Regions from separate parts of the Bradyrhizobium sp. 187 genome, predicted to be linked through region 1. Evidence: predicted binding sites of a transcription regulator. Region 1 holds the regulator's gene; each other region holds the start of a gene.
The links. Region 1 encodes LexA, which represses DNA repair genes until DNA is damaged. Its sites were predicted from a motif close to TGTTCNNNNTGTGTTCNG; they were not measured.
Positions count from the first base shown of each region.

Region 2: a site for LexA is predicted at 1,526-1,543, ahead of IVB19_RS09655 (DUF3072 domain-containing protein). Genes of this name have one in related genera too.
Region 3: a site for LexA is predicted at 3,656-3,673, ahead of uvrA (excinuclease ABC subunit UvrA). Genes of this name have one in related genera too.
Region 4: a site for LexA is predicted at 3,605-3,622, ahead of recA (recombinase RecA). Genes of this name have one in related genera too.

Region 1 is NZ_CP064693.1:4,041,581-4,049,012, reverse strand. It holds partial or broken gene IVB19_RS19360 (ComEC/Rec2 family competence protein) at 1-423, shown strand, start outside; gene IVB19_RS19355 (hypothetical protein) at 562-996, opposite strand; gene lexA (transcriptional repressor LexA) at 1,490-2,191, opposite strand; gene IVB19_RS19345 (molybdopterin molybdotransferase MoeA) at 2,368-3,579, opposite strand; gene IVB19_RS19340 (hypothetical protein) at 3,818-4,009, opposite strand; gene IVB19_RS19335 (HAD family hydrolase) at 4,176-4,802, opposite strand; gene IVB19_RS19330 (alpha-hydroxy acid oxidase) at 4,817-5,950, opposite strand; gene IVB19_RS19325 (S41 family peptidase) at 6,255-7,432, shown strand, end outside.
Region 2 is NZ_CP064693.1:2,013,682-2,021,113, reverse strand. It holds gene IVB19_RS09680 (hypothetical protein) at 1-145, opposite strand, end outside; gene IVB19_RS09675 (hypothetical protein) at 284-541, shown strand; gene IVB19_RS09670 (hypothetical protein) at 636-884, shown strand; gene IVB19_RS09665 (hypothetical protein) at 1,015-1,224, opposite strand; gene IVB19_RS09660 (hypothetical protein) at 1,243-1,464, opposite strand; gene IVB19_RS09655 (DUF3072 domain-containing protein) at 1,580-1,774, shown strand; gene IVB19_RS09650 (DUF6496 domain-containing protein) at 1,860-2,177, shown strand; gene IVB19_RS09645 (hypothetical protein) at 2,184-2,552, opposite strand; gene IVB19_RS09640 (Do family serine endopeptidase) at 2,820-4,358, opposite strand; gene IVB19_RS09635 (universal stress protein) at 4,568-5,404, shown strand; gene IVB19_RS09630 (hypothetical protein) at 5,519-5,731, opposite strand; gene rpe (ribulose-phosphate 3-epimerase) at 6,012-6,749, opposite strand; gene cbbX (CbbX protein) at 6,746-7,432, opposite strand, start outside.
Region 3 is NZ_CP064693.1:3,942,377-3,949,808, forward strand. It holds gene gyrA (DNA gyrase subunit A) at 1-456, opposite strand, end outside; gene IVB19_RS18840 (single-stranded DNA-binding protein) at 828-1,325, opposite strand; gene IVB19_RS18845 (outer membrane protein) at 1,785-2,567, shown strand; gene IVB19_RS18850 (outer membrane protein) at 2,798-3,487, shown strand; gene uvrA (excinuclease ABC subunit UvrA) at 3,770-6,751, shown strand; gene IVB19_RS18860 (DinB family protein) at 6,798-7,361, shown strand; gene IVB19_RS18865 (HAD family hydrolase) at 7,380-7,432, shown strand, end outside.
Region 4 is NZ_CP064693.1:4,959,467-4,966,898, reverse strand. It holds gene IVB19_RS24060 (PaaI family thioesterase) at 43-507, opposite strand; gene IVB19_RS24055 (hypothetical protein) at 868-1,179, shown strand; gene IVB19_RS24050 (hypothetical protein) at 1,285-1,539, shown strand; gene IVB19_RS24045 (DUF6894 family protein) at 1,548-1,781, opposite strand; gene IVB19_RS24040 (hypothetical protein) at 1,922-2,110, opposite strand; gene IVB19_RS24035 (DUF2798 domain-containing protein) at 2,370-2,627, shown strand; gene IVB19_RS24030 (hypothetical protein) at 3,265-3,432, opposite strand; gene recA (recombinase RecA) at 3,697-4,785, shown strand; gene IVB19_RS24020 (hypothetical protein) at 4,890-5,876, shown strand; gene IVB19_RS24015 (hypothetical protein) at 5,886-6,878, shown strand; gene gcvP (aminomethyl-transferring glycine dehydrogenase) at 7,012-7,432, opposite strand, start outside.

The DNA of each region.
Region 1 (7,432 bases):
GCTGCCGAGGCCGATCCGCGCGATGCGGGCAGAGCCTCGCTTGCCGATGGCGTGTCCTGCGACGAATCCGGCTGCGTGACGCCACTGGCCGACGGGAGGCTGGTCGCGCTGGCACTGCGCGTCGACGCTCTCGCGGACGATTGCAGTCGGGCCGCGCTGGTGGTGACGACTCGTCCCGCACCGCCTGATTGCGCGGCGATGGTGGTCGATCGGCAGCGGCTCGCCAGCCAGAGCGCGCTGGCGCTGACGCAGCGTGGTGACGGTTTTGTGGTTCAGGCAGTGAGGGCGAGAGGCACGAGCCGCCCCTGGTTGCCGGCCGGCGCCGGCGAGGGTGATTTCGACGGCAGCCTCGCGCCAAAGTCGACCGCGCCTCGCATCAAGGACGCAACGCCGGCGGACACCGACCTGCAAGCCGACGATTGATCTGATGGTGCGGAGCAACGCAGTGGTTCGGTGCGTCCGTTCGGATTAGCGGGGTGCAAACCACACCATCTCGCCGGCCACGGCCGGCGATGGCGATTTAATCCTGACCTCCGACTTCGTAGCCGGAGGGCGGCTCTGTCAGCCGATCGGCAGGTGCGTGACGGTCGGCTGCCTGTCGGCGGTGATCTGCGCCTTGTGCTCGCGCTCGGTGACCGACTGAGTCACCGGCAGTTGCAGCACCGTCGCGCGCTGGCCTTCGACGAGCTGCGTCACCAGCACGTATTTGCCGTCGGGGAATTCGATCGCATCATGATGGCGGTCGGGAACGTGCGGATCGATCTTGCCGAACTTGCCCACGCGGGAATTGATGGTGCGCGTCCAGATCCAGCGATTGTCGTAGCGGACGTCGTCGGCGAAGGCGAGCTCCGTCCCCGGCAGCAGGCAGACGGCAACAGACGGATCGGCTGCAGAGGCGAAGCCGCGCGTCGAGGTGCCGCGGAAGCTTGTCGTGACGATCGTCTCGCCGACTTCGGCGGGGCGCGACGCGACGGCATGTAGGCTGTAGTCACACATCGGGTGCTCCTCATGCTGGGATAGCAACCCGCGTCTCTTATCGAGGCGCAGGCCTCTATCAGAGTGGAAGCACGAACGCTCTGCTTGGTTGTGGGCAAATCTGCGGCTGGCTTCCGCAAGCCGCGATCACATTATCTTTCCCGAATTCAATAGGAACAAAGCTCGCCGCGATGCATTCGGGAGGCGCGTACGCGAACATTGCCAACTTGGCTGCAACGGCCGAACTTGACCGCTGGTCGCTGTTTCCTCGAACAACCGAGCCGCGAAGCGGTGCTGCTTGAAGCGGTGCTGCTTCGTCGGCGTGGCGAGGAGCCAGCGTTGGAGGAGGGGCCGGATAGTCTGTGCAGAACCAGAAAGGCTATCCAGCCGGAGCGGACGATGATCCGCTCCAATCTCTGACCGGCGATGTCGATCGGAAGCGCGCGAGGCGCCAAGCACCTCCGGCATGAAGTGCTTCCGATATGAAGTACTGCCGATAGAAAGACTCCCGGTATCAGTACTTCCGGTAAAGCCCGATCAGCTTGCCCTGAATCTTCACCCGGTTGGGCGGCAGGATGCGGACCTCATAGGCCGCGTTGGCGGGCTCGAGCGCGATCGAGGCGCCGCGACGGCGGAAGCGCTTCAGCGTCGCTTCCTCGTCGTCGATCAGCGCCACCACGATGTCGCCGGTATCGGCGCTCTCGTTGCGCTGGATCAGGGCCATGTCGCCGTCGAGAATGCCGGCTTCGACCATCGAGTCGCCGCGCACTTCCAGCGCGTAATGCTCGCCCGAGCCGAGCATGTCAGGCGGTACGCTGATAGTATGGCTGCGGGTCTGCAACGCCTCGATCGGCGTGCCGGCCGCGATGCGGCCCATCACCGGCACCGCGACGGGACGTTCGCCCTCGTCAGCGGGCAGGCTCGCGCTCGCACGCACCTTGCCGAGATTGCCCTCGATGACGCTCGGCGTGAAGCCGCGGCGGCTGCCAGCGGCTGCCTGGAGCTCCGGCAGCTTGATGACTTCAATCGCACGGGCGCGGTTGGGCAGGCGTCGGATGAAGCCACGCTCCTCGAGCGCCGTGATCAGGCGATGGATGCCCGACTTCGAGCGCAGATCGAGCGCATCCTTCATCTCGTCGAAGGAGGGCGGCACGCCGCTTTCCTTCAGACGTTCACTGATGAACCGCAGAAGCTCGTATTGTTTGCGCGTTAACATCTCGACCAAAGTCCCCCGGTTGATGTCGTCCGATTCCGAGACGCTGAATTCGGCCATAAGCCGCTGCATGCTCGAAACAAATCATGAACAGACACTATATGTTCGATACATGTTCCGCAACTGCTTAATTTACCGTGAACAGAGCAAAGTGCGCGGAACGCGCGTTGCGGGGGCGCTCAGACGGGGAGCCGCAACACTTCGCAAGCCGTGCCGGCTTCGGCCTTCGGCGCGAATGGTGCGCGGACGAGAAGTACCTGTGCTGCAGCGAGATTCGCAAGCAGCGAAGAGTCCTGATGATTGACGGGAACAACGACGCGTGTGCCATCGTCACGCTCCTCAAGATGCGCGCGCAGATAGTCCTCGCGCTGGTCGTTGGCGCCGACGTCGCGGCCGAGCACGGCGCGTTCACGGCGATGGTGAATCACTGAACGGCCCGACAGGGCGCGAATCAGCGGCACCATGAACAGGAAAGCGCACACGTAGGACGATACGGGATTGCCCGGCAGGCCGATCACACCCATTGCGCCGAGTCGCCCGTGCATCATCGGCTTGCCTGGCCGCATCGCGATCTTCCAGAACGCCATCGCGATGCCTTCGTCCCGCAGTGCCTGCTGGACCAGATCGTGGTCGCCGACCGATGCGCCGCCGGTCGTGATCAGGACGTCGGCGCCGCTCTCGCGGGCGCGGCGGATGCCGGCGGTGGTGGCCTCGAGCGTGTCGGCGGCAATACCGAGGTCGATGGTCTCGGCGCCCTCGCTGCGGGCGAGCGCGTGCAGGGCGTAGCCGTTGGAATAGACGATCTGGCCGTGGCCGGGCGTGGTGCCCGGCATCACCAGCTCGTCGCCGGTGGCGAGAATCGCGACCTTCGGACGCCTGACAACGGCAAGGTGCGGATGATTCATCCCGGCGGCGAGCGCGAGGTCTCGCTCGGTCAGACGGCTTCCCTTGCGCAGGAGCACGTCGCCCTCGCGGAAATCGACGCCGGCGGGGCGGATGTGCCGGCCGGCGATCGCGGCTTCCTTGATCGTGATGCGCTTGCCGGCGGCGACCGTGTCCTCCTGGATCACGACGGCGTCCGCGCCAAAGGGAACGACGCCGCCGGTGAAGATCCGCACGGCCTCGCCGGCTCCGACCGTCCCCTCGAACGGTCGGCCCGCTGCGACTTCGCCGATGACGGTGAGCTCCGAATCGATCGTCGCGGCATCGGCCGCGCGCACCGCGTAGCCGTCCATCGCCGACATCGCTTGCGGCGGCTGCGTGCGCCGCGCCACGACGTCACGCGCGAGCACGCGATGGTAGGCCTCGTCGAGGGAAATCATTTCTTCCGGCAGCGGCTCTGCACCCGCCAGCACCGCGGCAAGCGCGTCAGAAACCGGCATCAAGGCCACGGCGAAAACTCCTGCTCGGCACGTTCGGGCGAATGTTCCGCACGTCTTCTAGCCGAGCGCAGGCGCAGAGGCAAAAGCGGCTGAGCAGGCACAGTCATCCCGCCCCTTCACATTGTTCCGGAAGGCAGGATCAAGCGCGTCGCGGCATGATCCGAAGGAGGTCACAGATCGGCAGGAGAGTGGTCATGGAAGCGACGAAAATCATGGCAAGGCGAGAACGCGCCATGGCCTGAATCGATCAGCTCCCTGCCTGCCCGGGAGTTACGTCGGGCGCCTTGGATCCCTGATCCTTGTCCGGCAGCGGGTCGGCTTGGGATTTCAGGTCGGCGGCCTTGCTCACAAGCTTGGCGGAAAGGTCCGAATCTGAAGTTGTCCTCGCGAATTCAAGAAGAAGAGAGGCCTGCTTGGTGAGGTAGGTTTTGCCCAGCACGATGATGCATCCGTCCGTAGAAGTCCCAACGGACTCTAAGAGTCCGGAAGGCGGTATTCCGTTCCCGGAACTCTGTATAAAAATGCACAAAGTGATCCGGTTCCTCAATTTTTCAAAATTGGTCCGTCGGGCCGTGCCGTCGTGGGTTTCGCGACAACGGACGTCGTCAAATGCCCAATGCCTTCAATGCGTTCCCGACGTCACGCGGCGAGGTCACATGCACCGTCATCAAGCCGCGCGCGCGCGCTCCCTCGATGTTTTCGGCAAGATCGTCGAAGAACACGATGCGCCCGGCGGGCACGCCGATCGCCGCAACGACGTGGTCGAAGGCCTCCGCATCCGGTTTGCGCAGGCCGATGCTGGACGACAAATACAGCTCGCGGAAATGGCCGAGGAGGTCGGCATATTCCCTCGAGAAATGGTCCACGTGCGGCCGGTTGGTGTTGGAGAAAGCATAGAGCGGCATCTGTTTCGCTGCGCGCGGCAGCAGCTCGGCGATGTCAGGCATTTCGCCGGCGAAAATCGCGTTCCAGCCTTCCAGGAATTGCGCGTCCGAAATGCCGATTCCGAGCGAGGCTCGCAATGAGGCGAAATAGTCCTCATCGCTGATCTTCCCCATCTCGTGCAACCGATAGGCTTCGCTGTCCCGCACATAGCGCGCGACGATGGCTTCGGGCTTGCAGCCGGCATGTCCCGCCCAGCAGGCGATCGCCTTGGAGAAATCGATATCGAGCACGACGCGGCCGAGATCGAACAGGAGCGCATCCGCGCTGCCGGGAGAGAGCGATGTCACCTGCGTCCTTTCACTCAGTATCGATACGGCTCGTGGTCGAACAGCGGAAACGCGCTGAACACACTCGGCGCGTTGGTTGCGGTCGCCTGGTGCAGGCAGGATTTGTTGACCTCGGCGAACGAGGTCGCACCCAAGAGGCCGAGGCAGCGCAGCACTTCGTCCTCGAGCAGTTCCAGCATGCGCGCCACGCCGGCTTCGCCGGCCGCCGCCAGCGCCCAGCATTGCAGCCGGCCGATGCCGACGAGGTCGGCGCCCGCCGCGATCGCCTTGACGATGTCGGTGCCGCGACAGACACCGCCATCGACCATGATCTTGGCGCGGCCGTTCACGGCGTCGACGATCTCGGGCAGCACGTGCATGGCGCCGCGACCGTGATCGAGCTGACGGCCGCCATGGTTGGAGACGTAGATCCATTCGACGCCGTGATCGATCGCGATCAGCGCGTCCTCTGGCGTCGCGATGCCCTTGAGGATCAGCGGGATCTTGAACTTGTCCTTGATCATCTTCACCGTCCGCCACTCCAGACCCTTCTGGTAATCGCCCCCGGTGGCGCGCAAGCGGCTCTCGCGAACGTAGCGCTTGGCGATGTCACGTTCGCGGCGGCTGTAGTGGGCGGTGTCGACGGTCAGGCAGAAGGCGGCGTAGGCGTTCTTCTCGGCCCGGCTGACGACGTCGGCGACGAAGGCGTCATCGCCGCGCACATAGAGCTGGTAGAGCCGCAGCGCGTCGGACGCAGCTTCGGCGGTCTTTTCTAGGCCGGGCTCGGACACCGAACTGAGCATGTGCGCCGCACCGAAAGTGCCGCAGGCGCGTGCCACGCTCGCCGCACCATCCGGATCGAAGATCTCGAGCGCGCCGACCGGGGCGAGGACCACGGGCAGGCGCATCTTGCGGCCGAACTGTTCGACCGAACCTGTAACCTTGCGAACATCGCGCAGCACGCGCGGGCGGAAAGCGATCTCGTCCAGCGCCATGCGGTTGCGACGCATCGTGGTCTCGGTCTCGGCCGCGCCGACGATATAGTCCCATGCATTCTGGTTGAGGTTGGCGCGGGCTTTCCGGATGAATTCATGCAGATTCTGGAACGGCTCGGTGCTGGCGCCGAGCTCGACGTTCCTTTCCGGTTGGATGCGGGGTGCTTCGTTCATTGTTATCCTCCCGAGAATTTGAAGCCTTCCCTGATCGCCTAACCCGTCCGGGGCGCCAAAACCATCCTAAAATGGCATGGCTGCGAGGCGCGGGCCGGCCGGCCGACCCCCGCGGCGCACGAACCGGTCCTGCAACGTTGCCGAAAGTTTAGGTCCGGACCAACCGATTTTTACGGTGTACCCGCCGGCGTGGCATCCCGGCCTTGAAGAAACCAGAATGGTATTGTGAGAAGCAGGCTGGATCGCCATTTGCATGGCGGCTCCCAGCCCCACCGAACCGCGAAGCAAAAAGGCCAGCCTATCCATGCGGAAAACCCTGCTGTTTCCACTGGGCGCGCTCACCGGAGCGTGTCTGACCCTTTTGGTAGCCAGTCCGCACGGCGGCGTATGGGCGGCACGGGCGGCAGCGAGCGCGGATGACGCCTATTCCAAGCTCAATCTGTTCGGCGAAGTGTTCGAGCGGGTGAAGGCGAGCTATGTCGAGAAGCCTGACAATGCCAAGCTGATCGAAGGCGCGATCACCGGCATGGTGACCTCGCTCGATCCGCACTCGCGCTACATGAACGACAAGGCCTGGACCGAGATGCAGGAGACCACCTCCGGCGAGTTCGGCGGGCTCGGCATCGAGGTCACGATGGAGGAGGGGCTGGTCAAGGTCGTCTCGCCGATCGACGACACGCCGGCATCCAAGGCCGGCATCATGTCGGGCGACCTCATCAGCAAGATCGACGGCGATGCCGTGCAGGGCATGACGCTCGAGCAGGCCGTCAACAAGATGAAGGGGCCGGTCGAGACCCAGACCAAGCTCACGATCGTGCGCAAGGGCGCCGACGCCCCGCTCGACGTCGCGATCAAGCGCGAGATCATCCATGTGCGTCCCGTGCGCTTCCACGTCGAGAACGGGGATATCGGCTATATCCGCGTCACCTCGTTCAACGAGCAGACCACCGATGGCCTGAAGAAGGCGATCGCATCGATCACCAAGGAGGTTCCGCCGGAGAAGCTGGTAGGCTACGTGATGGACCTGCGCAACAATCCGGGCGGATTGCTCGACCAGGCCGTGTCGGTGTCGAGCGCGTTCCTGCAGCGTGGCGAGGTCGTCTCGACCCGCGGCCGCAATCCGGAAGAGACCCAGCGCTTTACCGCCCATGGTGGCGACCTCACCAAGGGCAAGCCGCTGGTGGTTCTCGTCAACGGCGGCTCCGCCTCAGCCTCGGAAATCGTGGCCGGCGCGCTGCATGACCACAAGCGCGCGACGCTGATCGGCACGCGCTCGTTCGGCAAGGGCTCGGTGCAGACCATCATTCCGCTCGGCACCGGCAACGGCGCGCTGGCGCTGACCACGGCGCGCTACTACACGCCCTCGGGCCGCTCGATCCAGGCCCAGGGCATCGCGCCCGACATCGAGATCCTCCAAGACGTGCCGCCCGAGCTGAAGGGCCGGATGGACACCATGGCGGAGTCCCAGATGCGCGGTCATCT
Region 2 (7,432 bases), 2.0 Mb from region 1:
TTTGGGCGAGATCGCGCAGAGCCTTGGCATAGCGGCACGCCGCGCTTCGCTCCGCGCCGCGGGGCAGCTTGCGCGCTTTGCGGAGGATGTCCGCAGCGGCATTACGATAAGCCAGAGAGCGATAGAGAAAGACCACCTTACCCATATCGAATGTTCCCGTGTTGCGCGGTCATTCTCGCCCACCCGGCATGAACGTCGGATGAAGCGGACGATGACAATTCCTTCATGCGGGTGGAACCGGCGCGTGTCGCAGGCGTTGCATGCGAGATTGGGATAGAGTTCCATGCGCGCGAAGAAGTCGTCTGACCTGATCTCTCCCAGCGGGCTCGTCAAGCTGATGACGCACGCGATGATGGGCGCAGCCTTAGGACTCGCTTTCAGCCTCTTGCTCGTGCTGTCCAATCCCGGCGTCGCCAATTTGCTGAGTCACGGCGGAAGGCAGGCCGTTGTCGTTTTCGCCCTCACCTTGGTGACGACGTTCGCGATCGGCGCGACACTGACCGGCGTCGTTTTCATCCTGGCCGAGGACAAGCAATCTTGAACTATGCGTGCTTTACCGGAATTCTTTGTTCGGAACTCCTGCGACGAATGGCAGTTGGCTGCCTGCGTCAATTCAACTCAGGGAGTTCCCGCAGATGAAGACCACCAAGCTCGCTCTTGCCGTGATGTTGGCAACCGGCCTCGCCGCTGCACCGTTCGCCGTGCAGGCCAAGTCGCACAAGGCAAAACACGGATCATCGATGTCATCGTCGCAGACCACCACGGGCGCCAACACCAAGTCCTCCAAGGGTGCTGATCCCTCCGGTCAGGGCGGCTCCGGCCCCGGCTCCGACCAGGGCGGCACCATGACGAACAACAAAGCCGGCATGAGCAACACCAAGTAGGCGTTCGTCGAAAACACGAAGGCCCCGCGATCGCGGGGCCTCTTGCTTTGGTATTCGAACAGACTTCTCTCGGGCCGCTTCGTCAACATGCGGTATCGACGAGCCCCGCACCTCGCGTTGCGCGTAGGCTTCAGCTACGATGGCTGCCCAGGATGTCAGGATGAACGCCTGCAGGATCTGACTTCACCAGATGGTCGAGTCGTGCGCGCTTGCGCGCGATCAAGAGCTGGGCCGCGGCGTCGTCGAGCCCCTCGCGTTGCAGCTGCCGGATGGCAGAGCCCAGTTCGAGAATCTCGGCGCGCAGCTTTAGAATCCGGTATGCATCCGGATCTTCCTCCACCATGCGCTCCCAAGGCTCTCAGCGGCGCGCGATCACGCGCAGAGGACTACCTGATGTCTTCGCGGAACGAAGGCGCATCCTATCGCGGACATTCGGCAGGACATCGCCGCCACCTGCAGCCTTCCATTCGCCGATCAGCAGATTGATTTTCCGGCGCAGATCCATCTGCGCCAGGGCCTTCTCCGTGCAGTCCCGATCGCGCTCGACAAGCTCGCGTACGGCCGCCTCGACATCGGCCATTTCCAGCCTCAAGGCGCTGATTTTACGTCGAATTTCATTAATTTTGTTGTCCATGACTTGTTAGAACAAAATAAGAACATATAGTCAAGTCACGATTTCAGAAGGGAGAAGCGACATGCAGGTTCAAGGTAAATACGATGCCAAGTCTTTCCTCACCGAGCAGATGACGCGGGCGCAGGGCCTCCGGCTGAAACGGCTGAGCGAAGAGGCGTATCAGCCCGCGCAATACGCGCGGGATCTGTCCTCCAGCGAGGCAGCACGGCGCATTCAGGTGCTGGAAGCGGAGATCGAGCTGGCGGATTCGTTCTAGGCTAGGTCGCCCATCCGGAACGTTGCTTGCGCTTTCGGAACCATGCCTGTCCCGGATTGTTTTCCCAGGCCAAGGGAGAACATGCATGGCACGCAAGGCAAAGAAGCGCCGCTACTCGCGCAGCTCCGGCAGCGATGTCGAAGGCGAGATGAAGCGCTACAAGAAGGGGACCGCGAAAAGCGGACCGGGCGGTCGAGGCGGACGCGTGAAGAGCCGCAAGCAGGCAATCGCGATCGGCCTGTCGAAAGCGCGCAAGAAGGGCAAGAAGGTCCCGAAGAAGGCCGCGAAACGAAAGACGTCCAAGAAGACGTCAAAGAAGACATCTCGGAAAACATCCAAGAAGACTTCGAGAAAGAGTTCGAAGAAGACGTCGAAGCGCAAATCCTCCAAACGGTCGCGCTGACCTCAGTCAGATCATGCTGCCCGGCATGAAGCAGCGGATCGAAACGCCGAACGCGGTCTTCACCGGCCACACCATGGTGCGGCCGGCCCGGTTCGGCTCGGTGATCACGGCTTCGTCCGGTACCTCGACCCACTCGCCGTCGAGCCGCACGCGGTAATGTCCATTGTGCGAGTCCCAATCGGGATCGGCGACCGCAAACCCATCCGCATCCGAGCAGCACGGACCGAGATGGCTGCGCAGGCCGTCGAACCACGGCTTGAGAGGTGAGTCCGCGTAGCGGCCGTCGTCGCGCCCGAGAGCGTTTCCACCCCATAGCACGAGTGGCGCTACCAACGGCGCCACAAGCAGCGCACTTCTCAGCTTCAATCGATCCATGTCGGCACCGATCAAATACGAATTGCCGGCCGGCTCAGCGGCGGCAAGTTCGAAGTTCCACGCTTGCAATCGTCGGCGGCTTCATTGCCGCCGAGTCCGTACGAGATCCGCAATTGTGATGAGCGAACACGGCTTTTTCGGACGAAACCGGGTCATCCTCCCTGCCGTTAACGAGAATGTTATCGGCGATGTGCGGAAATCCTGAAGGCGAACGGGAAAGGCGGCCCGAAGGCCGCCTTTTTGGAGTTGCGCCGATCGACGTTCGCCTTATGCGAGCGGCACCGCCACGAACCGGGTCGTCTGCGCGCTTCTGACCTGCAGCAGCACGCTGCGCTTGCCGGACGATTTCGCTTGCGCCAGCTCCGAACGGACATCGCCGATATTGGCGACGGCCTTGCCGCCCACGTTGAGGATGACGTCGCCGGTCTGGATGCCGCGTTGCGCGGCCGGGCCTTGCGGATCGACTTCAGTGACGACGACGCCCTTCTGGCCGGCGCCCTGCACGTCGCCGGCCGGAGCCAGGCTGAGCCCGAGACGCGGCGGCATGCCGGCATCTGGCTGAGACTTGCCCTCGTCGGCTCTAGCCTGCCGCTCGTTCGGCAACTCGCCAAGCGCCAGTGTCACCGTCTTGCTGTCGCCTTTGTGGACGACATCGAGCTTCACGGACGTGCCCGGCGCCAGGGTGGCGATGGTGCGGGCGAGATCGCGGGAATCCTTGATCGCGGTGCCATTGACGGCGGTGATGACGTCGCCCGCCTCGATGCCCGCCTTCGCCGCCGGGCTGCCGTCCTGCGGATTGTCAACGATCGCACCGCGCGCCTCCTTGAGGCCGAGACTGTCGGCGATATCCGACGTCACCGGCTGCACCTGCACGCCGAGCCAGCCGCGTGTGACCGCGCCCTTGTCCTTCAACTGTGCGACGACGAGCTTTGCGGTCGAAGCCGGAATGTCGAAGCCGATGCCGACCGAGCCGCCGGAGGGCGAGAAGATCGCGGTGTTCACGCCGATCACGTTGCCGTTCATGTCGAAGGCCGGCCCGCCGGAATTGCCCTTGTTGATCGGCGCGTCGATCTGGATGAAGTCGTCATAGGGACCATTACCGATGTCGCGGCCGCTGGCCGAGACGATGCCGGCGGTCACGGTGCCGCCGAGGCCGAAGGGATTGCCGACCGCGACCACCCAGTCGCCGATACGCGGCTTCTGGTCGGAGAATTTGACGAACGGAAAATCCTTCTTGCCCTCGACCTTGATCAGCGCGAGATCCGTCTTCGGATCGGTGCCGACCACTTTCGCGCTGTAGATGGTGCCGTCGTCCATCGTCACTTGCACCGATTCGGCGTGATCGACGACGTGGTTGTTGGTCACGGCATAGCCGTCGGCGGAGATGAAGAAGCCGGAGCCCTCACCCGTGATCATCTGGCGGCGCTGGCGCGGCATGCCCTCCATGCCACCCGGGCCGCGGAAGCCGAATTGCCGCGAGAACTGGTCGAACGGCGTCGCCTCGTCCGAATCCATCCGGTTCTGTTGCAGCATCGCGCTCTTATCATTGTCCTGGTCGATCCTGACCCGCACCGAAATGACGGCGGGTTTGACCTTGCTGACGAGGTCGCCGAAGCCCGGCGGTGTCGCGGCGGTCTCCGCGGCCTGGGCGGGCGCAATGAAGGAGGTCGCGCTGAACGGCGAAGAGCCGGGAGCAGTCGCCAGCACGGCCACGCCAAGCGCGGCCACGGTGCCGAGCAGCGCGAGCCGGCGCGGCCTCAGGACCTTGCGGGACGTTGTGGTGTCGGAATTGACGTGATCGCTCATGTCGATATGTCCATGTTGGGTAAGTCGCCTTGCACCCAACATGGTGGTCGCCACCTTACAGCGTCCCGTCCACGCGATTAAATCTTGGCAAAGTAGCCGGGCCGGCGATACGGCCAAAGGTCAAGGCTGCACGTTTGATGCAGCTCAACGCGGGCCATGCGCACCGTGGAAGACTGCGGCCACCGGATGATGTCCATCGGAGGCACGTCATGTACAAAGACATTCTCGTCCACATCCCCACCGAGCGGCCGATCCGCCCGGTGATCGACGGCTCGATCTCGCTCGCAGCGGGCCTCAACGCCCATCTCGATGCAGTCGCGGTTGGCTATGTGGCAACCAGTGCGGCCTATATCATGGAGGGCGGCGCTGCGGTGGCGGCGGTGTTCGAGATGGAGCGCGAGAGTGCAGTGGAGCGGGCCGAGGCGGCGCTCGCGGTATTCAAGAGCAAAGCGATGAACGCCGGCATTTCCTACACATGCCACCCACTCGGGGCGATGCCGGGGGATGCGGTCGGCTTGCTCGGCGAGATGGCGCGGCTGCACGATCTCAGCATCGTGCTCCAGCCGGATCCGGCGCAAGGCTCACTCGACAACGATGTGCCCGGCGAGATCCTGTTCCAGGCGGGTGGCCCGGTGCTTTTCCTGCCCTACACCTTCCATGGAGCGTTCAAGGCGAAACGGATCGGCATCTGCTGGGATGGCAGCCGCCTCGCCGCGCGCGCTATGCGCGACGCCGCACCATTCCTGGCCCGCGCCGAGGAGATCGTGATCATTGCGATCAACGAAACAGATATGGTTCCCGAGGAAGTCTCGACGCGCAATCTGGCAAGGCATCTCGGCCGGCGCGGACTGTCGACCCGCACGGTCAACCTGTCGGCCCCGCGCTCTGACATTCAGCCGACCATGCTGTCGCTGGCAGCCGATGAGAACCTGGATGTTCTGATCATGGGCGGCTACGGCCATTCGCGTTTGCAGGAGCGGTTCCTCGGCGGCGTCACCCGCGCCATGCTGGAAGCCATGACCGTCCCGACGCTGATGTCGCATTAATCGAGGGCTTATCCAGGTCGGGCCGGTCACAAGCCTTGTCGTTCGGGCTGACAACCGCGTCTTGAGCGGTGCCGGCGTCGGCAAGTTCAGGTCATATTCGAACAAGTTGGACCGTCACGCCGCGGCGGGTCTCTCCCACGCCGTGGCCTCGACGCCGTCCTCGTCTTGTTGCGCATTGCACGCGTCGAAATGCGCCTTGAGTTCGACTTCGGCGAGATGTTCGAAATGTTCGGCCTGGCCGAGCAGTTCCCAGCTCTGGAGCGGCCGGTAGGCGGCCTGCTGACGACAGAGGGACGCTAGCGCGCGGTAGCGACGTACGTTGTCCATGAGACCCTCCCTCGCATTCACAGAGCTTATTGCCCTTATTTGCGTCAGGGCGATGGCGGTTGTGCAAAAGATTTGCTGCGCCCGCCGCGCGCTTGACTCGCTTGTTTCTAGGCAAACGCGTATCGAGGCGAAAGTTCCAATCAGCGCGGACTCAACCGCTTCGGACCTTACCGCAGGCCAAGGCTAGGGTTGTGGGTCATCCTCGTATATCTGCAGTGCAAAGGGGCACGCCCTGGCACACCCCATTACGGTGCCGGCTCGCCCGCCTGTATCCGGCAGTCTACCGGATGAGCGCGGGCTCACCGGCACGCATTGTCTGCGCCGAACTATGTTGCAGCATCGGAACCCTGCCGGCTTCCGCAGCGGCGCGGATGGCCGCGATGTTGCCGGCATAGTCCGCGCTGCTCTTGCCGCGAAACACGGCGGAGCCCGCTACAAGCGTATCGGCGCCCGCAGCGGCCACGGCGGCGGCATTGTCGCGCGTGATGCCACCGTCAACCTCGAGTCGGATCGGCCGGTCGCCTATCATGCTTCGAATACGCCCGATCTTCTCGAGTTGGGATTCGAGGAAGGACTGGCCGCCAAAGCCCGGATTGACCGTCATCACCAGGACGAGGTCGAGGCGATCGAGCACATATTCGATCGTGCTTTCGGGAGTCGCGGGACACAGGCTGACGCCGGCTTTCTTGCCGAGCGCGCGGATGGCCTGGAGCGAGCGATCGAGGTGCGGACCGGCTTCGGCATGCACCGTGATGACATCCGCGCCGGCCTTCGCGAACGCTTCGAGATAGGGATCGGCGGGCGCGATCATGAGATGCACGTCGAACATTTTCTTCGTCAGCGGCCGGATCGCCCTGATGACGTCCGCGCCATAACTGATGTTCGGGACGAAATGCCCGTCCATGACGTCGCAGTGAATCCAGTCGGCACCCGCCGCATCGATCGCCACGATCTCCTCGCCGAGGCGGGCGAAATTCGCAGCCAGGATTGACGGCGCGATGAGGATTTCTCTCGTCATGGCTTCGCACTCCCCTGCGCGTCCGCACCGCCGCTGAAGACGCGGCTCGCCAGGACGTCCATGGGATCGATCGTTTCGAGGTCGGCGATATCGAGCATGCGGTCGAGATCGGACACCAGCCGATCGGCCTGCCGCAGGCGGATGCGGTCGACGGCGTTGCGGATCGAGCGCGCATTGGAGAAGAACGGCTGGGTCCGACGTAGCGCGATGTATTTCTCGAACGCCTCGCGCGCCGCCGCCGAGAGGCGATAACCCAGTTCCTTCAGCATCAGCTCGGCGATGACGAGCAGCTCGGCTTCCGCATAGTCCGGAAAGTCGATGTGATGCGCGATCCGCGAACGGAAGCCGGGATTAGAGGCAAAGAAGCTCGTCATCCGCTCGCCATAGCCGGCAAGGATCACGACGAGGTCCTCGCGCTGGTTTTCCATCACCTGGAGCAGGATCTCGATCGCCTCCTGGCCGTAGTCGCGCTCGTTGTCGGGACGGTGCAGATAATAGGCCTCGTCGATGAACAGCACGCCGCCCATCGCCTTCTTCAGGATCTCCTTGGTCTTCGGCGCGGTGTGGCCGATATACTGGCCGACCAAATCGTCGCGCGTCACCGAGATCACCTGCCCGCGCCGCACGAAACCGAGGCCGTGCAGGATCTTTGCCATGCGCAGCGCGACCGTCGTCTTGCCGGT
Region 3 (7,432 bases), 99 kb from region 1:
CGTGTCCTTGTCGATGTCGGCCAGCAGAGCCAGCGCCGCCTTCGTCAATCGGGCTTCGGTATAACGATAGGCAGCCGGGGGATCGCCGTCGACCGAGCCGAAATTGCCCTGGCCGTCGATCAGCGGCACGCGCATGGAGAAGTCCTGCGCCATCCGGACCATGGCGTCGTAGATCGACTGGTCGCCATGCGGATGATATTTACCGATGACGTCACCGACCACGCGGGCGGACTTGACGTACTTCTTGTCCGGCGTGTGCCCCTGCTCGTTCATCGAGTACAGGATGCGGCGATGCACCGGCTTCAGGCCATCGCGGGCGTCAGGCAGCGCCCGCGACACGATCACGCTCATGGCGTAGTCGAGATAGGACTTCTTCATCTCCTCGAAGATGGAGACGGGGCGAATATCCGAGGGTTGCGCCGGCTGGTCGCCGGGCTTGTCGTCGTCGTCAGCCAAGGGGAAATCCGGTGAGGTTTTATCTGGGAATCATATAGCGCATCGAGCCTCTGATAACCACCCTCGCGGCGTTCTGGGAAGCGCTTTTTCCGCCTATTTTTCCAACAACTTAAGCCCTTGCGAGCGGTGTCTCGGACAGCACTCGCATCGGCCTTGCAAAATCGCCGCTCACGCGTGGAAAACCGCGCGGTGAGCTTGCCGCGTCGGCGCGTTTGCCAAGCCGCAATCCGAGCTCACCCCAAACATGAAGCGGGCCCGGAAATGCCGAGCCCGTCCTGTCGATTAGTGGGATGTTCTGACATGAGATGAGAAGCGCCGCCCATCCGGCCAGCGCGTCCGCATCAGGCGCCGCGTTCTTGGAGCGGAATCGCTCAGAACGGGATATCGTCGTCCATGTCGCTGTTGCGGCCACCGCCGCCGGCGGCAACAGGGCGCCGCGGCGCGCTGCTGACCGGACCGGAGGAGCCGAAATCGCCGCCCGGCTCGTCGCCGAAGCTGCCGCCTCCGCCACCGCCGCTACGACCGTCCAGCATCGTCAACGTCGAGTTGAACCCCTGGAGCACGACTTCGGTCGAGTACTTTTCGACACCGCTCTGGTCGGTCCATTTGCGGGTCTGGAGCGCACCCTCGACGTAAATCTTGGCGCCCTTCTTCAGATACTGTTCGGCGACCTTGCAGAGCCCTTCATTGAAGATCACGACGCGGTGCCACTCGGTCTTTTCCTTGCGCTCGCCAGTCGCCTTGTCGCGCCACGTCTCCGAGGTCGCGACGCTCAGATTGGCGATCGGCCGCCCGTCCTGGGTGCGGCGGATTTCAGGATCCTTGCCGAGATTTCCAACCAGAATGACCTTGTTGACGCTTCCCGCCATCTCCGCTCTCCGCTCCGAATGCCACTGAATTCAAGAAGGCCGGTCCGCTCCCGCGTTCCGCCGTGCCTGTTGAGGCGACCCTATACGCTCGCCGAACACTTGCGGACGACGATCAGGCCGTCACCCCTCCGGTTATCCCCACATATAGCATCGACCTCCGGTTCGTTCCAGATTTGTTCTTGGCGAAGACAGATCTGAAGGCGTGGGATCGATCGGCCACATGTGTTGCGGAAAGGCACACGTCGATTGGAACCTTTGTAGGTTCCCAAAAATGGAAGAAAGAACTTAACATTCAGCAAGTTATGGGTACTCGCACTGCCCCGGTCTTGTTGCATTTGGGAGACGGACTCTGCCGCTCCGTAGAGCTACGGTTGCCTCGGACTTAGTTCATATGGGCCCTCGCGCCTGATCAGCCGCTTCGGGGAAATAAGAAGCGGACGAAACCTGGGGAGACTGGCAATGAATAAGCTTCTTATTTGTGCAATCGGTGCAGTGGCGATGGGCTTGTCGGCTCCCGCAAGCGCGGCGGACATGGCCGCGCGTCCCTACACCAAAGCCCCGCCGCCGGCGGTTGCCGCCATCTACGACTGGAGCGGCTTCTACATCGGCATCAACGGCGGCGGTGGCTCCAGCCACAAGTGCTGGGACTTCGTCACGCCCGCGACCGGCGTTCTCGTCGGCGAAGGCTGTCACAATGCAACAGGGGGCACCGTCGGCGGCCAGATCGGCTATCGCTGGCAGTCCGCCAATTGGGTGTTCGGTCTGGAAGGCCAGGGCAACTGGGCTGACTTCCGGGGCGACAACGTGAGCACCCTCTTCCCTGGTACCGCTTTGGTGACGGGTGATCGCAACCGTTCCCGCATCGACGCTTTCGGTCTCATCACCGGTCAGGTCGGTTACGCCTGGAACAACGTGCTGCTTTACGTGAAGGGCGGCGCCGCCGTCGTCGGTGACAAGTACGACATCTACGCTGCTGCGGGTACGCCCGGCGCGGGCGCGCTGCTGGCTTCGGCCCGGGAGACTCGCTGGGGTGGCACGGTCGGGGCCGGTCTGGAATTCGGCTTCGCCCCGAACTGGTCGCTGGGCTTTGAGTACGACCACATCTTCCTTGGCGATCGCACGATCGGCTTCACAACGCCCGCGGGTGCGGTATTCGGCAGTGACCGGATTCGCCAGGACGTAGACATGGGCCTGGTGCGCTTGAACTATCGCTGGGGCGGTCCGGCCATCGCAAGGTACTGATCGCGCTGGACATATCGCACTTCGAAGGCCGGCCTTGCGCCGGCCTTTTGCTGTGCAGTTCTCCAATATTAATCGGTCAATAACCGTTCCGTTTTCCGACCGTTGTTGCTTTTGAGTGACACAACTTGCGGCTTCACTGGTGTAAGTACGGCATCAGTTGGGCAAGTGAGTCCGATGCCCTCCCTATCGTGGAAGGCACAATCAGAAACTGGGACTGGGATTAGTTGAAAATGAAAAAGGTTTTGTTGGCTTCGGCCTGTTTGTTCGCTCTCGCCGCCCCGGCTTCGGCCGCTGATCTCGCGGCGCGCCCCTACACCAAGGCCCCGGTGGCCATGGCTTCGGTCTACAACTGGACCGGCTTCTACCTCGGTATCGTCGGTGGCGGCGCTTGGGAAAATTCCTCGACCGACCCGAAGATGAAGGGCGGCTTCGTCGGCGGTACTGCCGGCTACAACTGGCAGACCGGCAATGTCGTGCTCGGCGTCGAGGCCGATGGTTCCTGGGCTGATGTCAGCGCGTCGGTCACCGGCCCCGTTGCCGTCCCCGGCTTCGGCCTCGTCAGCACCACCCTCAGCTCCAAAACCGATGCGATGGGAACCGTGCGCGGCCGCATCGGCTACGCCGTCAACAACGTCCTGTTTTACGGCACCGGTGGTTACGCCTGGATCGACAACAAGCTCAGCGTCAGCGCGCTCGGCGTGACCGTTTCCGACAGCAAGTGGCACTCCGGCTGGACCGTCGGTGCGGGCGTCGAAGCGTTCTTCGCTCCGCAGTGGTCGGTCAAGGGCGAGTACCTCTTTCGCAGCCTCGGCGGCGAGACCTACTTCTCGGGCGCCCTGCCCTCCGGCACGCTCGAGTTTCACACCGTGCAGGTCGGCGTGAACTATCACTTCGGGGGCCCGGTGGTCGCCAAGTACTGAGTTCAGTACTTAGCCCCAACGCCATCCGCGTTACGAAAGGCCGGCCTTGTGCCGGCCTTTTTGTTTTGTCGGGCACGTTGCCGCGCAGTTCCACCCTGCTCCTGCCAGATGCCGCCAGTGCGCCAACAATCCGTTGACGATTCGCAAGTCCCACTGGAAATCCGTCTCCGTTCTTCCTACGTTCGCTGACAACCCCATCGGCGCCGATCCCGGTTCCGGGCGAAGCGCGCCTTTTTTGTTGGCGCGATCGCGCGCCTTTGGGATTCCTTGAGGGCAACCCGGATGGATGAAGTGATCAAGGCGAAGCGCCAACAGCAGAACGTGGGATCAAACCTGCGCGCAATTACCATCCGTGGCGCGCGCGAGCACAATCTCAAGAACGTCGATGTCGAGATTCCCCGCGACAAGCTGGTGGTGTTCACGGGGCTGTCGGGCTCCGGCAAATCCTCGCTCGCGTTCGACACCATCTACGCCGAAGGCCAGCGCCGCTACGTCGAATCGCTGTCTGCCTACGCCCGCCAGTTCCTGGAGATGATGCAGAAGCCCGACGTCGACCAGATCGACGGCCTGTCGCCGGCGATCTCGATCGAGCAGAAGACGACGTCGAAGAACCCGCGCTCCACCGTCGGCACGGTGACCGAAATCTACGACTACATGCGCCTGCTGTGGGCGCGCGTCGGCGTGCCCTATTCGCCCGCCACCGGCCTGCCGATCGAGAGCCAGATCGTCTCGCAGATGGTCGATCGCGTGCTGGCGCTGCCCGAGGGCTCGCGCCTCTATCTGCTCGCGCCGGTCGTGCGCGGCCGCAAGGGCGAGTACCGCAAAGAGCTTGCCGAATGGCTCAAGAAGGGCTTTCAGCGCGTCAAGATCGACGGCGCCTTCCACGAGCTCGCCGAAGCCCCTGTTCTCGACAAGAAATTCCCGCACGACATCGACGTCGTCGTCGATCGCATCGTGGTGCGCCCCGACATCGGCCAGCGCCTCGCCGAAAGTTTCGAGACCGCGCTGAAACTTGCCGAGGGCCTCGCCGTCATCGAATTCGCGGATGCGCCGGCTGCGGCAGCACCCGCGGAAGAGAAGAAGAAGACCGCAAAGATCCACGACAAGAGCGGACCCGAGCGCATGCTGTTCTCGGAAAAGTTCGCCTGCCCGGTGTCCGGCTTCACCATCCCCGAGATCGAGCCCCGGCTGTTCTCGTTCAACAACCCCTATGGCGCCTGTCCCGCGTGCGGCGGCCTCGGCGTCGAGCAGCATGTCGACGAAGACCTCGTCATTCCCGACAAGGAGCTCGCCATTGGCAAGGGCGCGATCGCGCCCTGGGCCAAGTCTTCGTCGCCCTATTACATTCAGACGCTGACTGCGCTCGGCAAGCACTACAAGTTCACGCTGACCACCAAATGGAAGGATCTGCCCAAGAAGACGCAGAACGCGATCCTCCATGGCTCCGGCGAGGACGAGATCAAGTTCTCCTACGAGGACGGCGTCCGCTCCTACGACACCAAGAAGCCGTTCGAGGGCGTCATCACCAACATCAACCGCCGCTATCGCGAGACCGAGAGCGAGTGGGCGCGCGAGGAGCTGGCGAAGTATTTCCACGACGTACCCTGCGAGGCGTGCCACGGTTTTCGGCTCAAGCCCGAGGCGCTCTGCGTCAAGATCGGCGGCAAGCATATCGGCGACATCTCCGAGATGTCGGTGAAGGGCGCCGGCGCGTGGTTCGAGACCGTGCCGGAGGCGCTGAACACTCAGCAGAACGAGATCGCCGGCCGCATCCTCAAGGAGATCCGCGAGCGCCTTACCTTCCTGCTCGATGTCGGCCTCAACTACCTCACACTCTCCCGCTCCTCCGGCACGCTGTCCGGCGGCGAGAGCCAGCGCATCCGGCTGGCTTCGCAGATCGGCTCGGGGCTGACAGGCGTGCTCTACGTGCTCGACGAGCCCTCGATCGGCTTGCACCAGCGCGACAACGCGCGCCTGCTCGACACGCTCAAGAGACTTCGTGACCTCGGCAACACCGTGATCGTGGTCGAGCACGACGAGGACGCGATCCTGCTCGCCGACCACGTGCTCGACATCGGCCCCGGCGCCGGCATGCATGGCGGCAACATCATCGCCGAAGGCACGCCCGCCGAGATCATGCGCAACCCCAACTCGCTGACGGGCAAATATCTCACCGGCGAGCTCGAGGTCGAGGTGCCCGAGCGGCGCCCGCCGAACCATCGCCGCACCATCAAGGTGGTCAACGCGCGCGGCAATAACCTCAAGAACGTTACGGCCGAAATTCCGCTCGGCCTGTTCACCTGCGTCACCGGCGTCTCCGGCGGCGGCAAGTCGACGCTGCTGATCGACACGCTCTACAAGGCGATCGCCCGCAAGCTGAACAATGCCAGCGAAGGCGCCGCGCCGCACGACCGCATCGAGGGCCTCGAGCACATCGACAAGATCATCGACATCGACCAGTCGCCGATCGGTCGCACGCCGCGCTCCAACCCCGCGACCTATACCGGTGCCTTCACGCCGATCCGCGAATGGTTCGCCGGCCTGCCCGAGTCGAAAGCGCGCGGCTACGAGCCCGGCCGGTTCTCCTTCAACGTCAAGGGCGGCCGCTGCGAGGCCTGCCAGGGCGACGGCGTCATCAAGATCGAGATGCACTTCTTGCCCGACGTCTACGTCACCTGCGACGTCTGCAAGGGCAAGCGCTACAACCGCGAGACGCTGGAGGTCCTATTCAAGGGCAAGAGCATCGCCGACGTGCTCGACATGACCGTCGAGGAAGCGGCCGAGTTCTTCAAGGCGGTCCCACGTGTACGCGAGACGTTCCAGACGCTGCATCGCGTCGGCCTCGACTACATCCATGTCGGCCAGCAGGCCACGACGCTCTCGGGCGGCGAAGCCCAGCGCGTCAAGCTCGCAAAAGAGCTGTCAAAGCGCGCCACCGGCCGCACGCTCTACATCCTGGACGAGCCGACCACCGGGTTGCATTTCCACGACGTCAAGAAGCTGTTGGAGGTGCTGCACGAGCTGGTCGCGCAGGGCAACACGGTCGTCGTCATCGAGCACAATCTCGAAGTGATCAAGACCGCCGACTGGGTCATCGACCTCGGCCCCGAAGGCGGCGATGGCGGCGGCGAGATCGTCGCCTGGGGCCCGCCAGAGGACATCGCAAAAGCGCCGCGGAGCTATACGGGGAAGTTCCTGGCGCCGGTGCTGGCGAAGGCTCGGAAGCCGAAGCGGAGACGCGCGGCGAGCGAGGCGGCCGAGTAGGTTACGCCGCGGGAGCGGCCGACACATTGTCTGAGGGAGACTGAGTTTGCCTGCCGGACTTGTGCAAACCTATCGTGCGTTCGCCCACAATAATGCTTGGGCAAACCACCGGCTGCTCACCGCTTGCGCGGCGCTGTCTCAGGCCGACTTCGAAGCCGAGCGGACCGGCTTCTTTCCGAGCCTGCAACGCACGCTGAACCACATCCATGTCATCGACCTCTTCTATGTCGATGCACTGGAGGGCGGATGGTTGGGACCGGCAGCTTGGAAGAACGACGTGCCGCACCTTTCCCTTGCTGCGCTGAAGCCTGCGCAAGCCGCGATCGACAAGCGCTTGATCGCCATGTGCGATGCACTGACGCCCGAGATTCTCAACGGCATTGTGCGGATCAACCGCGACACGCGGGTCCAGGCCGAACGCCGCGACCGACTGCTCATGCATCTGCTCCAGCATCAAATTCATCACCGCGGACAAGCGCACGCCATGCTGTCCGAAACGAGCGTCGCGCCGCCTCAGCTTGACGAGTTCTTCGCCGAGGGAGAGGCGCCGCTCAGGGCCACCGAATTCGACCAACTCGGATGGACCGAGGAAACCGTGTGGAAAGCCTAGCGGTGTAGCTTCGTCTCCATGCCCTACTCCCTCGCCATCTTTGATCTCGACGGCACGCTGACCGACAGCTT
Region 4 (7,432 bases), 920 kb from region 1:
GTGCGCTTTGCGCTCACGCGGCTTTCTTCTTTCGGATGATGCTCATCCCGGCAGCATCGCGAACGCACTCGACACCATTGCCACCGGCTTGTTGTCGGTGGCCGAGAGCAGCGTGACCCGGCCAAAGCTCATGGTGCGTCCGAGTCGCACCACGCGGGCGTCGGCCAGCACGTCCGACGAGGAGACGGCGCGCATGAAATGCGTGGTCTGGTCGACCGTCGTCATCGGACGATAGCCGCGGTTGGCGGCGAGGTTCGCGATCACCATCGCGGTGTCGGCGAGCGCCATCAGCGCCTGGCCGCAGACCACACCACCGTTGCGGCACAGCCGCTCCGAGAACGGCATGCGCAGGAGCGCTGCCGGCTGCCAGTCCGGCACGTCCGGCGGCGGCAGGTGATCGATGCGCTCGACCGACAGGTTGAGATCCTGGACCCAGGGCGCAAAGACTTCGCCGAGGATGCGTCGGGCCTCACTGATGCCGAACTCGGCTTCTGGCTGCGATGGCATTGCTGTCGTTCCCTCCTGTATTGCCGGATGTTCGGCATTTCGAGCGGACCGGCGCGGCAAAGTCGCCGGTCTGCCGCGGGTCCCGTCGGCTTGAAAATGCCTGACTTCGCCAGGTATGATGCCATGGAGTGGGTATGGGTGGGTGATGTTGCGTAGGTATGTCCTCGTGTTTTGTCTGGCCGGGCTCGGCCTGTTGCTGAACGGGTGCACCAAGTGCGGCCCGATCTGGGACGACTGGCTCCGCGCGCCGAAATCGTGCAGATCGGACCGGCTCTAGCGGGCCGAGCGGCCCCTGCGGTTGTGGCAGGGGTGACAAGGCGCGGCCGACCCGCGCCGCCATGGATGATCAAGGAGTCAATGATGAAGCTTTTCCGTATGGCCGCGGTGCTGGCTGTTCTGGCGGGACCGACCGTGCTGGCGGGACCGGCTTATGCGCAAATGCCCAATCTCAATTTGCTGCAGGAGGGGCCTGGCAAGACCCCCGAGGAGAAGGCCGCTGAGGCCGAGCGTGACAGGGCTTACAAGGAAACGCTGAAGAAGATTCCGGACTCCAAGGCGTCCAACGATCCCTGGGGTGGCATGCGCTCCGACCCGCCGAAGCCGTCGGCGGCGCCAAAGGCGTCGGCCGCAACCGGTGCGCCGAAGAAGAAGTCCGGCACGACTGCCAATTGACCTTCCGCCCGAGCGGCGGCAGTTGATGCCTCCGGCCGGGACTCCTCTTTGATCGGCCTGCTTCCTACATTGCGCGGGAGTGTATCGCGTCGAGGAGAGCAGAACATGGCCGATCGTCCGCGGGATCTCGCCGAGCGGATGGCGCGCCGGCGCAAGATGGGCGGCAAGCCCGGCCCGACGGCCGGCGACGGCTATCTGCGCGAGACTTTCACGCTGCCGCGCGCGGCGGCACGGGAGAGGGCACAGGCTTTCTTCGCCCGCTACCCCAAGGCCGGCTATATGAGCGCGGTCGAGACCTGGCGCGAGCTGCCCGGCGGCGACATCGAATTCACGATGCGGCGGCTGCCCAGCGCGGATTAGGGCCGGCCCTATTCGAAGGTTTCGGATGTGATGCGGATCCGGAATACGGGCTCCTTGGCCTCGTCCAGCAGCTCCATATTCCATTCGGAATTTTCCTGGAGCTTGCGGGCGATGCCGGCGGCCATGTCGGCGCAGACGCTTGTCATCTCCTTCCAGGCCAAATCGCGATCGGCAAATTCCGACGCCTGGTCGGCACAGCCGGAATAGCGGCCGTTCCGGATTCGAAAGAAGTAGAGCGGCATGGTTCGCACCGATCGCGCCTGATGGCTCCGTCCCCACGGCCATAATCCCGGCAGTCCAATCCCAAACCGTCGGCAGATCAATTCCGGTCGGCTACGGAATAGCCCCATGGACGCCAGCCCACCGATCTCGGTCCGACGGCTCAGGCCGTGTCGCGTCCGATCGCCTTCAGCTCCCGATCGATGCGCCGCTGCACCCGTCGGATCGCCAAGAGATCGATCTTGGTCTCAGTCTTGCCGGTCTTGATCAGCTCGCCGATCCGGAACTGCCACTGCCAAATGCCGGGAATTGCCGTCTTGGCGACGGTGAACTCGATGCCCCTGTGATTCATGGCCATCTCCCATGATTCACTTCCATCACTGAGAACATGCTGGGCGGCATAATATTCCAAGAAAGCCAAACCTGTCGGTAAGCCCCGGATCGCTCACGGCTATCGCGCAAACGCACGCGCGCCGCCCAGCGGCGGCGCGACCTCATGCCCGTGGTTCTCCGGCCAAGAACAGAGTTCCTGGGATGGGTAAGGGCACCTTCCGGAACGCGGCGGCATGTGCCTTGCTTGGCCCGATGCGGCTAAGCAACATGGACGCGTCATGCCGGGCATTCCCCGCCGCTATTCTCATTTCGTGTTCGGAATCATCCAGTCCGGACTGACCTCGCTGATCGCCGCGGGCATCGCCAGCTTTCCCGCAGGGAACGCGCTGGACTTCCTGGCGCACTGGATGGTGTCGTGGCTGATCGCATGGGCGGCGATGCTGCCGATAGTGCTGCTCGCAGCGCCGGCGATCCGCGCCTTCTCGCTGCGGCTGACGCAGGAGGAGGGCGGTTCGCAAACCGGTCGGCCGGCATGAAAATCGGAATGAAAAAACCCCGCTTGGGAGAACCAAGCGGGGAGAAGGTTATTGGAGGCTGAGGTGCTGGGCTGCAACACCATAGCCGGGCGACCCTAGCCGGTTCAGCTTACGACAGCCTGACAAGGCCCAATGATGGCAGCAAAAGCCGGAGCGCGGGGGCCGCAGACTGGCCCCGCACCGGTCCCAATTTCGACATCCGTTCGCACAACTCAGGACACAACCGCAGGCGAGATTTCGCGGCGACGGTGCTGCCATGGGGGAAAACGTGGCGTGCCGGCAACGGGGTGGCATCATGGACAACGTAGAGCGGTCATTCGCCGCCGCGACGGCGGCTGGCTTCGTCGTGCTGGTAATCGGCATCGGGTTGCTGGTTCTGCTGTAGGCGCTGTTGGGTGCGGGAGATGGCTCCGAAAGTGGAAAGGCCCGTGCGCGCCTTTCAAAAACGCGAAAACAACCCCATGCACAGTAGCGTGCCTACAAATTTCCCCGCCCAGTCAATGGCTTACTGGTAGTATTTAGTACCATATCGGCTCGGATTCGCCTTTCACGGCCATCCGAATCCCGATTCCCGTGCCGATTCCCTGAGATCAACGGGCGGCCGCTCCGGCACCGTCGCCAGCGCGGTCCCAGCGGCCTAATGAACCTTGATCGCGTCCAGCGGCAAACGGAGTTCGGCGGCACGCTCTTCGCGGTCTTTCTTGCGGAACTCGTTTTCCTTACGCTCGAACTTGCTCAGCTCCTCCCGCGCCGCCTCCAGCAGCGGAGTGCGCCGGGCCGTATCGTGATGCGTGTTGTTCGTCATGACTGAAGTCCCCAGAGTTGCGGTCTCGTCCAAGAGGCTATCCAGGAGAAGGCCGCAGACCACGAAAGGTTCGGTGCCGCAGGATGACGGAATTCTGACGGTGTGCGGGTCATCCGTCTTTGATGCGCGTCAGCCAGAGCGTGCAAATTCCCAAAAGAACATATTGCGAACCTAGAACAAATAGGGTACATTGTTTTTATCGCCGCGCCGCCTCGCCAATCGTTTGTCCCTCACGCGAATCCTCGTCATAAGGAGCACGACCCGATGTCCACCACTGCCCTGCGTATCGTCGAAGGATCCTCCATGGACAAGAGTAAAGCTCTCGCCGCCGCGCTCTCCCAGATCGAGCGTCAGTTCGGCAAGGGCTCGGTGATGAAGCTCGGCAAGAACGACCGTTCGATGGATGTCGAGGCGGTCTCTTCGGGCTCGTTGGGGCTCGATATCGCGCTCGGGATCGGCGGCCTGCCGAAGGGGCGCGTCGTGGAGATCTACGGGCCGGAATCCTCGGGCAAGACCACGCTGGCGCTGCACACGGTGGCGGAAGGGCAGAAGAAGGGCGGCATCTGCGCCTTCATCGACGCCGAGCACGCGCTCGACCCGGTCTATGCGCGCAAGCTGGGCGTCAATATCGACGAGCTCCTGATCTCCCAGCCGGACACCGGCGAGCAGGCGCTGGAAATCTGCGACACGCTGGTGCGCTCCGGCGCGGTCGACGTGCTGGTGATCGATTCGGTCGCGGCGCTGGTGCCGAAGGCCGAGCTCGAGGGCGAGATGGGCGATGCGCTGCCGGGTCTGCAGGCGCGTCTGATGAGCCAGGCGCTGCGCAAGCTGACGGCGTCCATCAACAAGTCCAATACCATGGTGATCTTCATCAACCAGATCCGCATGAAGATCGGCGTGATGTACGGCTCGCCGGAGACCACCACCGGCGGCAACGCGCTGAAATTCTATGCTTCCGTCCGCCTCGACATCCGCCGCATCGGCGCGATCAAGGAGCGTGACGAAGTGGTCGGCAACACCACGCGCGTCAAGGTCGTCAAGAACAAGCTGGCGCCGCCGTTCAAGCAGGTCGAGTTCGACATCATGTACGGCGAGGGCGTCTCCAAGATGGGCGAGATCCTCGATCTCGGCGTCAAGGCCGGCATCGTCGAAAAATCCGGCGCATGGTTCTCCTACGACAGCCAGCGTCTTGGCCAGGGCCGCGAGAATTCGAAAGCGTTCCTGAAGGCCAACCCCGACATCACCGCCAAGATCGAGACCTCGATCCGCCAGAACTCCGGCCTGATCGCCGAGCAGATTCTCGCCGGCAGCCCCGAGCGTGACGCCGACGGCGAGGAGCCGGCGGACGAGTAAGCTTCAGCAGTAAAGTTTTTCGCGAGGAGCGGGCGCTGAGGACGTTGAGTTGCCGACGTCTTCGGCGCCTGTTTCGTTTGGCGTGGGGGGCACCGGGTGGTGCGATGAAGCGTCTGATCTTGACCAGTTCGTCCGGAGGCCAGCTCGCACGATCCGGGTTGGCGGAGCTTGTCATCTCATCCTCGTTTCACTTTGAGTGGGGACCGCTGCCCTCACCCGAGAAGCTCGCAGCCTATTTCGCGGCGCGTTCGGCGAATCTCGGGCCGGGTGATCATTGGTCCGATTGGGGCATCCGCTGGCCCAAGGGTATCAAGGACCGCAAAGACTTGTCCCTGGCAGACTTCTGCGAGCGATATGACGTGGTTGAACTTTGGTTCGACCCAGCTCCCCGGGATCAATTGCAGCTCGTCTGCCTGCTGGACCACCTCAGCTCCTGCTCCTCGCTGGTGCCAAAGCTTCGACTTCGACTTGTGTCATCCGAGCTGACGACAGCACACGGCGAGGATCTCGCTGCGTCCGAGCCGCACATCCATGTCGTGCCTGTTAGGGCCCAGGAGTTCGAGACTGCCCGGTTGGCGTGGTCGGCCTACCGTGCGATGACCCCTGAGGCGTGCGTCGATCTCCTTCACCAGGATCTCAGTGCATTGCTGATGCTGCGCCCGGCCTTGCTCGATCTCTTGGCAGAACTGCCGTCGCCTTTCACGGGTCTCGGTGCGACCGAGATGCGATTTCTGGAGCTCCTTGCCAGAGGGTTTGCAAACACGAATGCGTTGTTTCACCTGCGCTCGCAACGGCGCACATATGGGTTCGGAGAATTTGAGTTGGGTTCGTTGCTCGAGGGGCTCGCGCTCGGCCCCAAGCCCGTAGTGGCCGGGTTGGGCGACGAACTGCGCACGATCGATCGCGAAAATTTAAGAGCTCGGCACGAGGTCTATCTCCGCAGCCGGTTGTCGTTGACCGAGTTCGGCAGGGCCGTCCTGGCCCATCAGGAAGATTTCAGTCGCCACAATCCGATCGACCGCTGGTGGGGCGGCACGCACCTGACCAATGATCGGCTGTGGCGTTACGGTAATGTTTTGACGAAGCCTTGAGGCCACGGCATGACGCGGCTCATTGTCACGACCGACTCGTCCATCGCCGGCGCTATTCAACAGGCGGGCCTTGCCGACCTCGTGATTGCCATCGAGCGCCGGCTGGTCTGGGGACCGTTGCCAGCCGATGCAGAGCTGGACGCATTCTTTGCGCCGCGTACGACACAGCCCCGCGGGCTTCACTGGCTCGACGATACGCCGTCCTGGCGTCTCGAGGAATCAGGCGTGAAGGATCGAGGACTGATTGAACTGCTCGCGGAATATGACACGGTCGAGTTTTGGCGAGGGCCGGAGCCAAATGCGCAATTGATCCTGCTCTGGCTGCTCGATCATTGGGGCCGCCAACACGATGCAAATCCCGACTTTGTCGTGCGCTCCCTGTCCTTGGGTGTCAGGGATGTCGACCCACCGCGAAGCGAACTCTACCCGCCGGCTGTTGCGATCACACCTCGTCAACTCAAATCGGCCAAGCGTGCATGGCGGGCCTATCGCGCGCCGACCCCGCAAAGTTGGAGGGATCTCTTCAAGACCAATTTGAGCTGTTTGCCACAACTCGCCCCTCACGTGAGGGCTCTGCTCAACGAACTTCCGCGTCCCGCCTCAGGCCTTGGAGCCACGGAAGCGCGGATACTCCAGCTCATCGCGCGAGGCGGCATGCAGCCTTTCGATGTCTTTCCGGGCCATCAGAAGTGCAACGGGCTGGATGTGTATGGTTATTGGGAAGTTGGAGCGCTGCTTGACGGCCTTGCGCGGTGCGAGAGGCCGGCCGTGTCGGGACTGGATCAAGGTCCTTTTTCGCTAGAGATGCACGACGATTCAAGTCAGTTCGATCGGTACGAGCGGTCGCAATTGACGCTGACCGAGTTCGGAAAGGCGGTGTTGGGAGGCGACCAGGATTTTCGCCGGCACAACCGGATTGATCGCTGGTGGGGCGGCACTCACCTGACCAACGAGCGACTCTGGCGGTGGGACCCCGAGACCCGTTCGTTGGTTGCGCCCTAAATGCGTGTTCCGTGCCGGAGGGTGGGTTAGCGAAGTGTAGCCCACCTCTTCCATTTCGCCAGAGACAGAAGTGGTGGGTTACGCCAGCGACTGCGCTTCGCGCAGCCGGTGGCTAACCCACCCTACAAAACGGTTACTCCGCCGCCTCCGCGTAATCGCTCACCGGCGGGCAGGAGCACACCAGGTTGCGGTCGCCATAGACGTTGTCGACGCGCCCGACCGGGCTCCAGTATTTGTCGGTGCGCGAGGTGCCCGCGGGGAAGCAGCCCTCGGCGCGGGTGTAGGCGCGCTTCCAGTCGTCATCCGCGATGTCGTGCACGGTGTGCGGGGCGTGGCGGAGCGGCGACGCCTCGATCTTGAAGCGGCCGGCCTCGACCTCGGCGATTTCCTTCCGGATCGCGATCATGGCATCGCAGAAACGATCGAGCTCCGCCCTGGATTCCGATTCGGTCGGCTCGATCATCAGCGTGCCCGGCACCGGGAAGCTCATGGTCGGCGCGTGGAAGCCGTAATCGATCAGGCGCTTGGCGATGTCGTCGACGGTGACGCCTGAG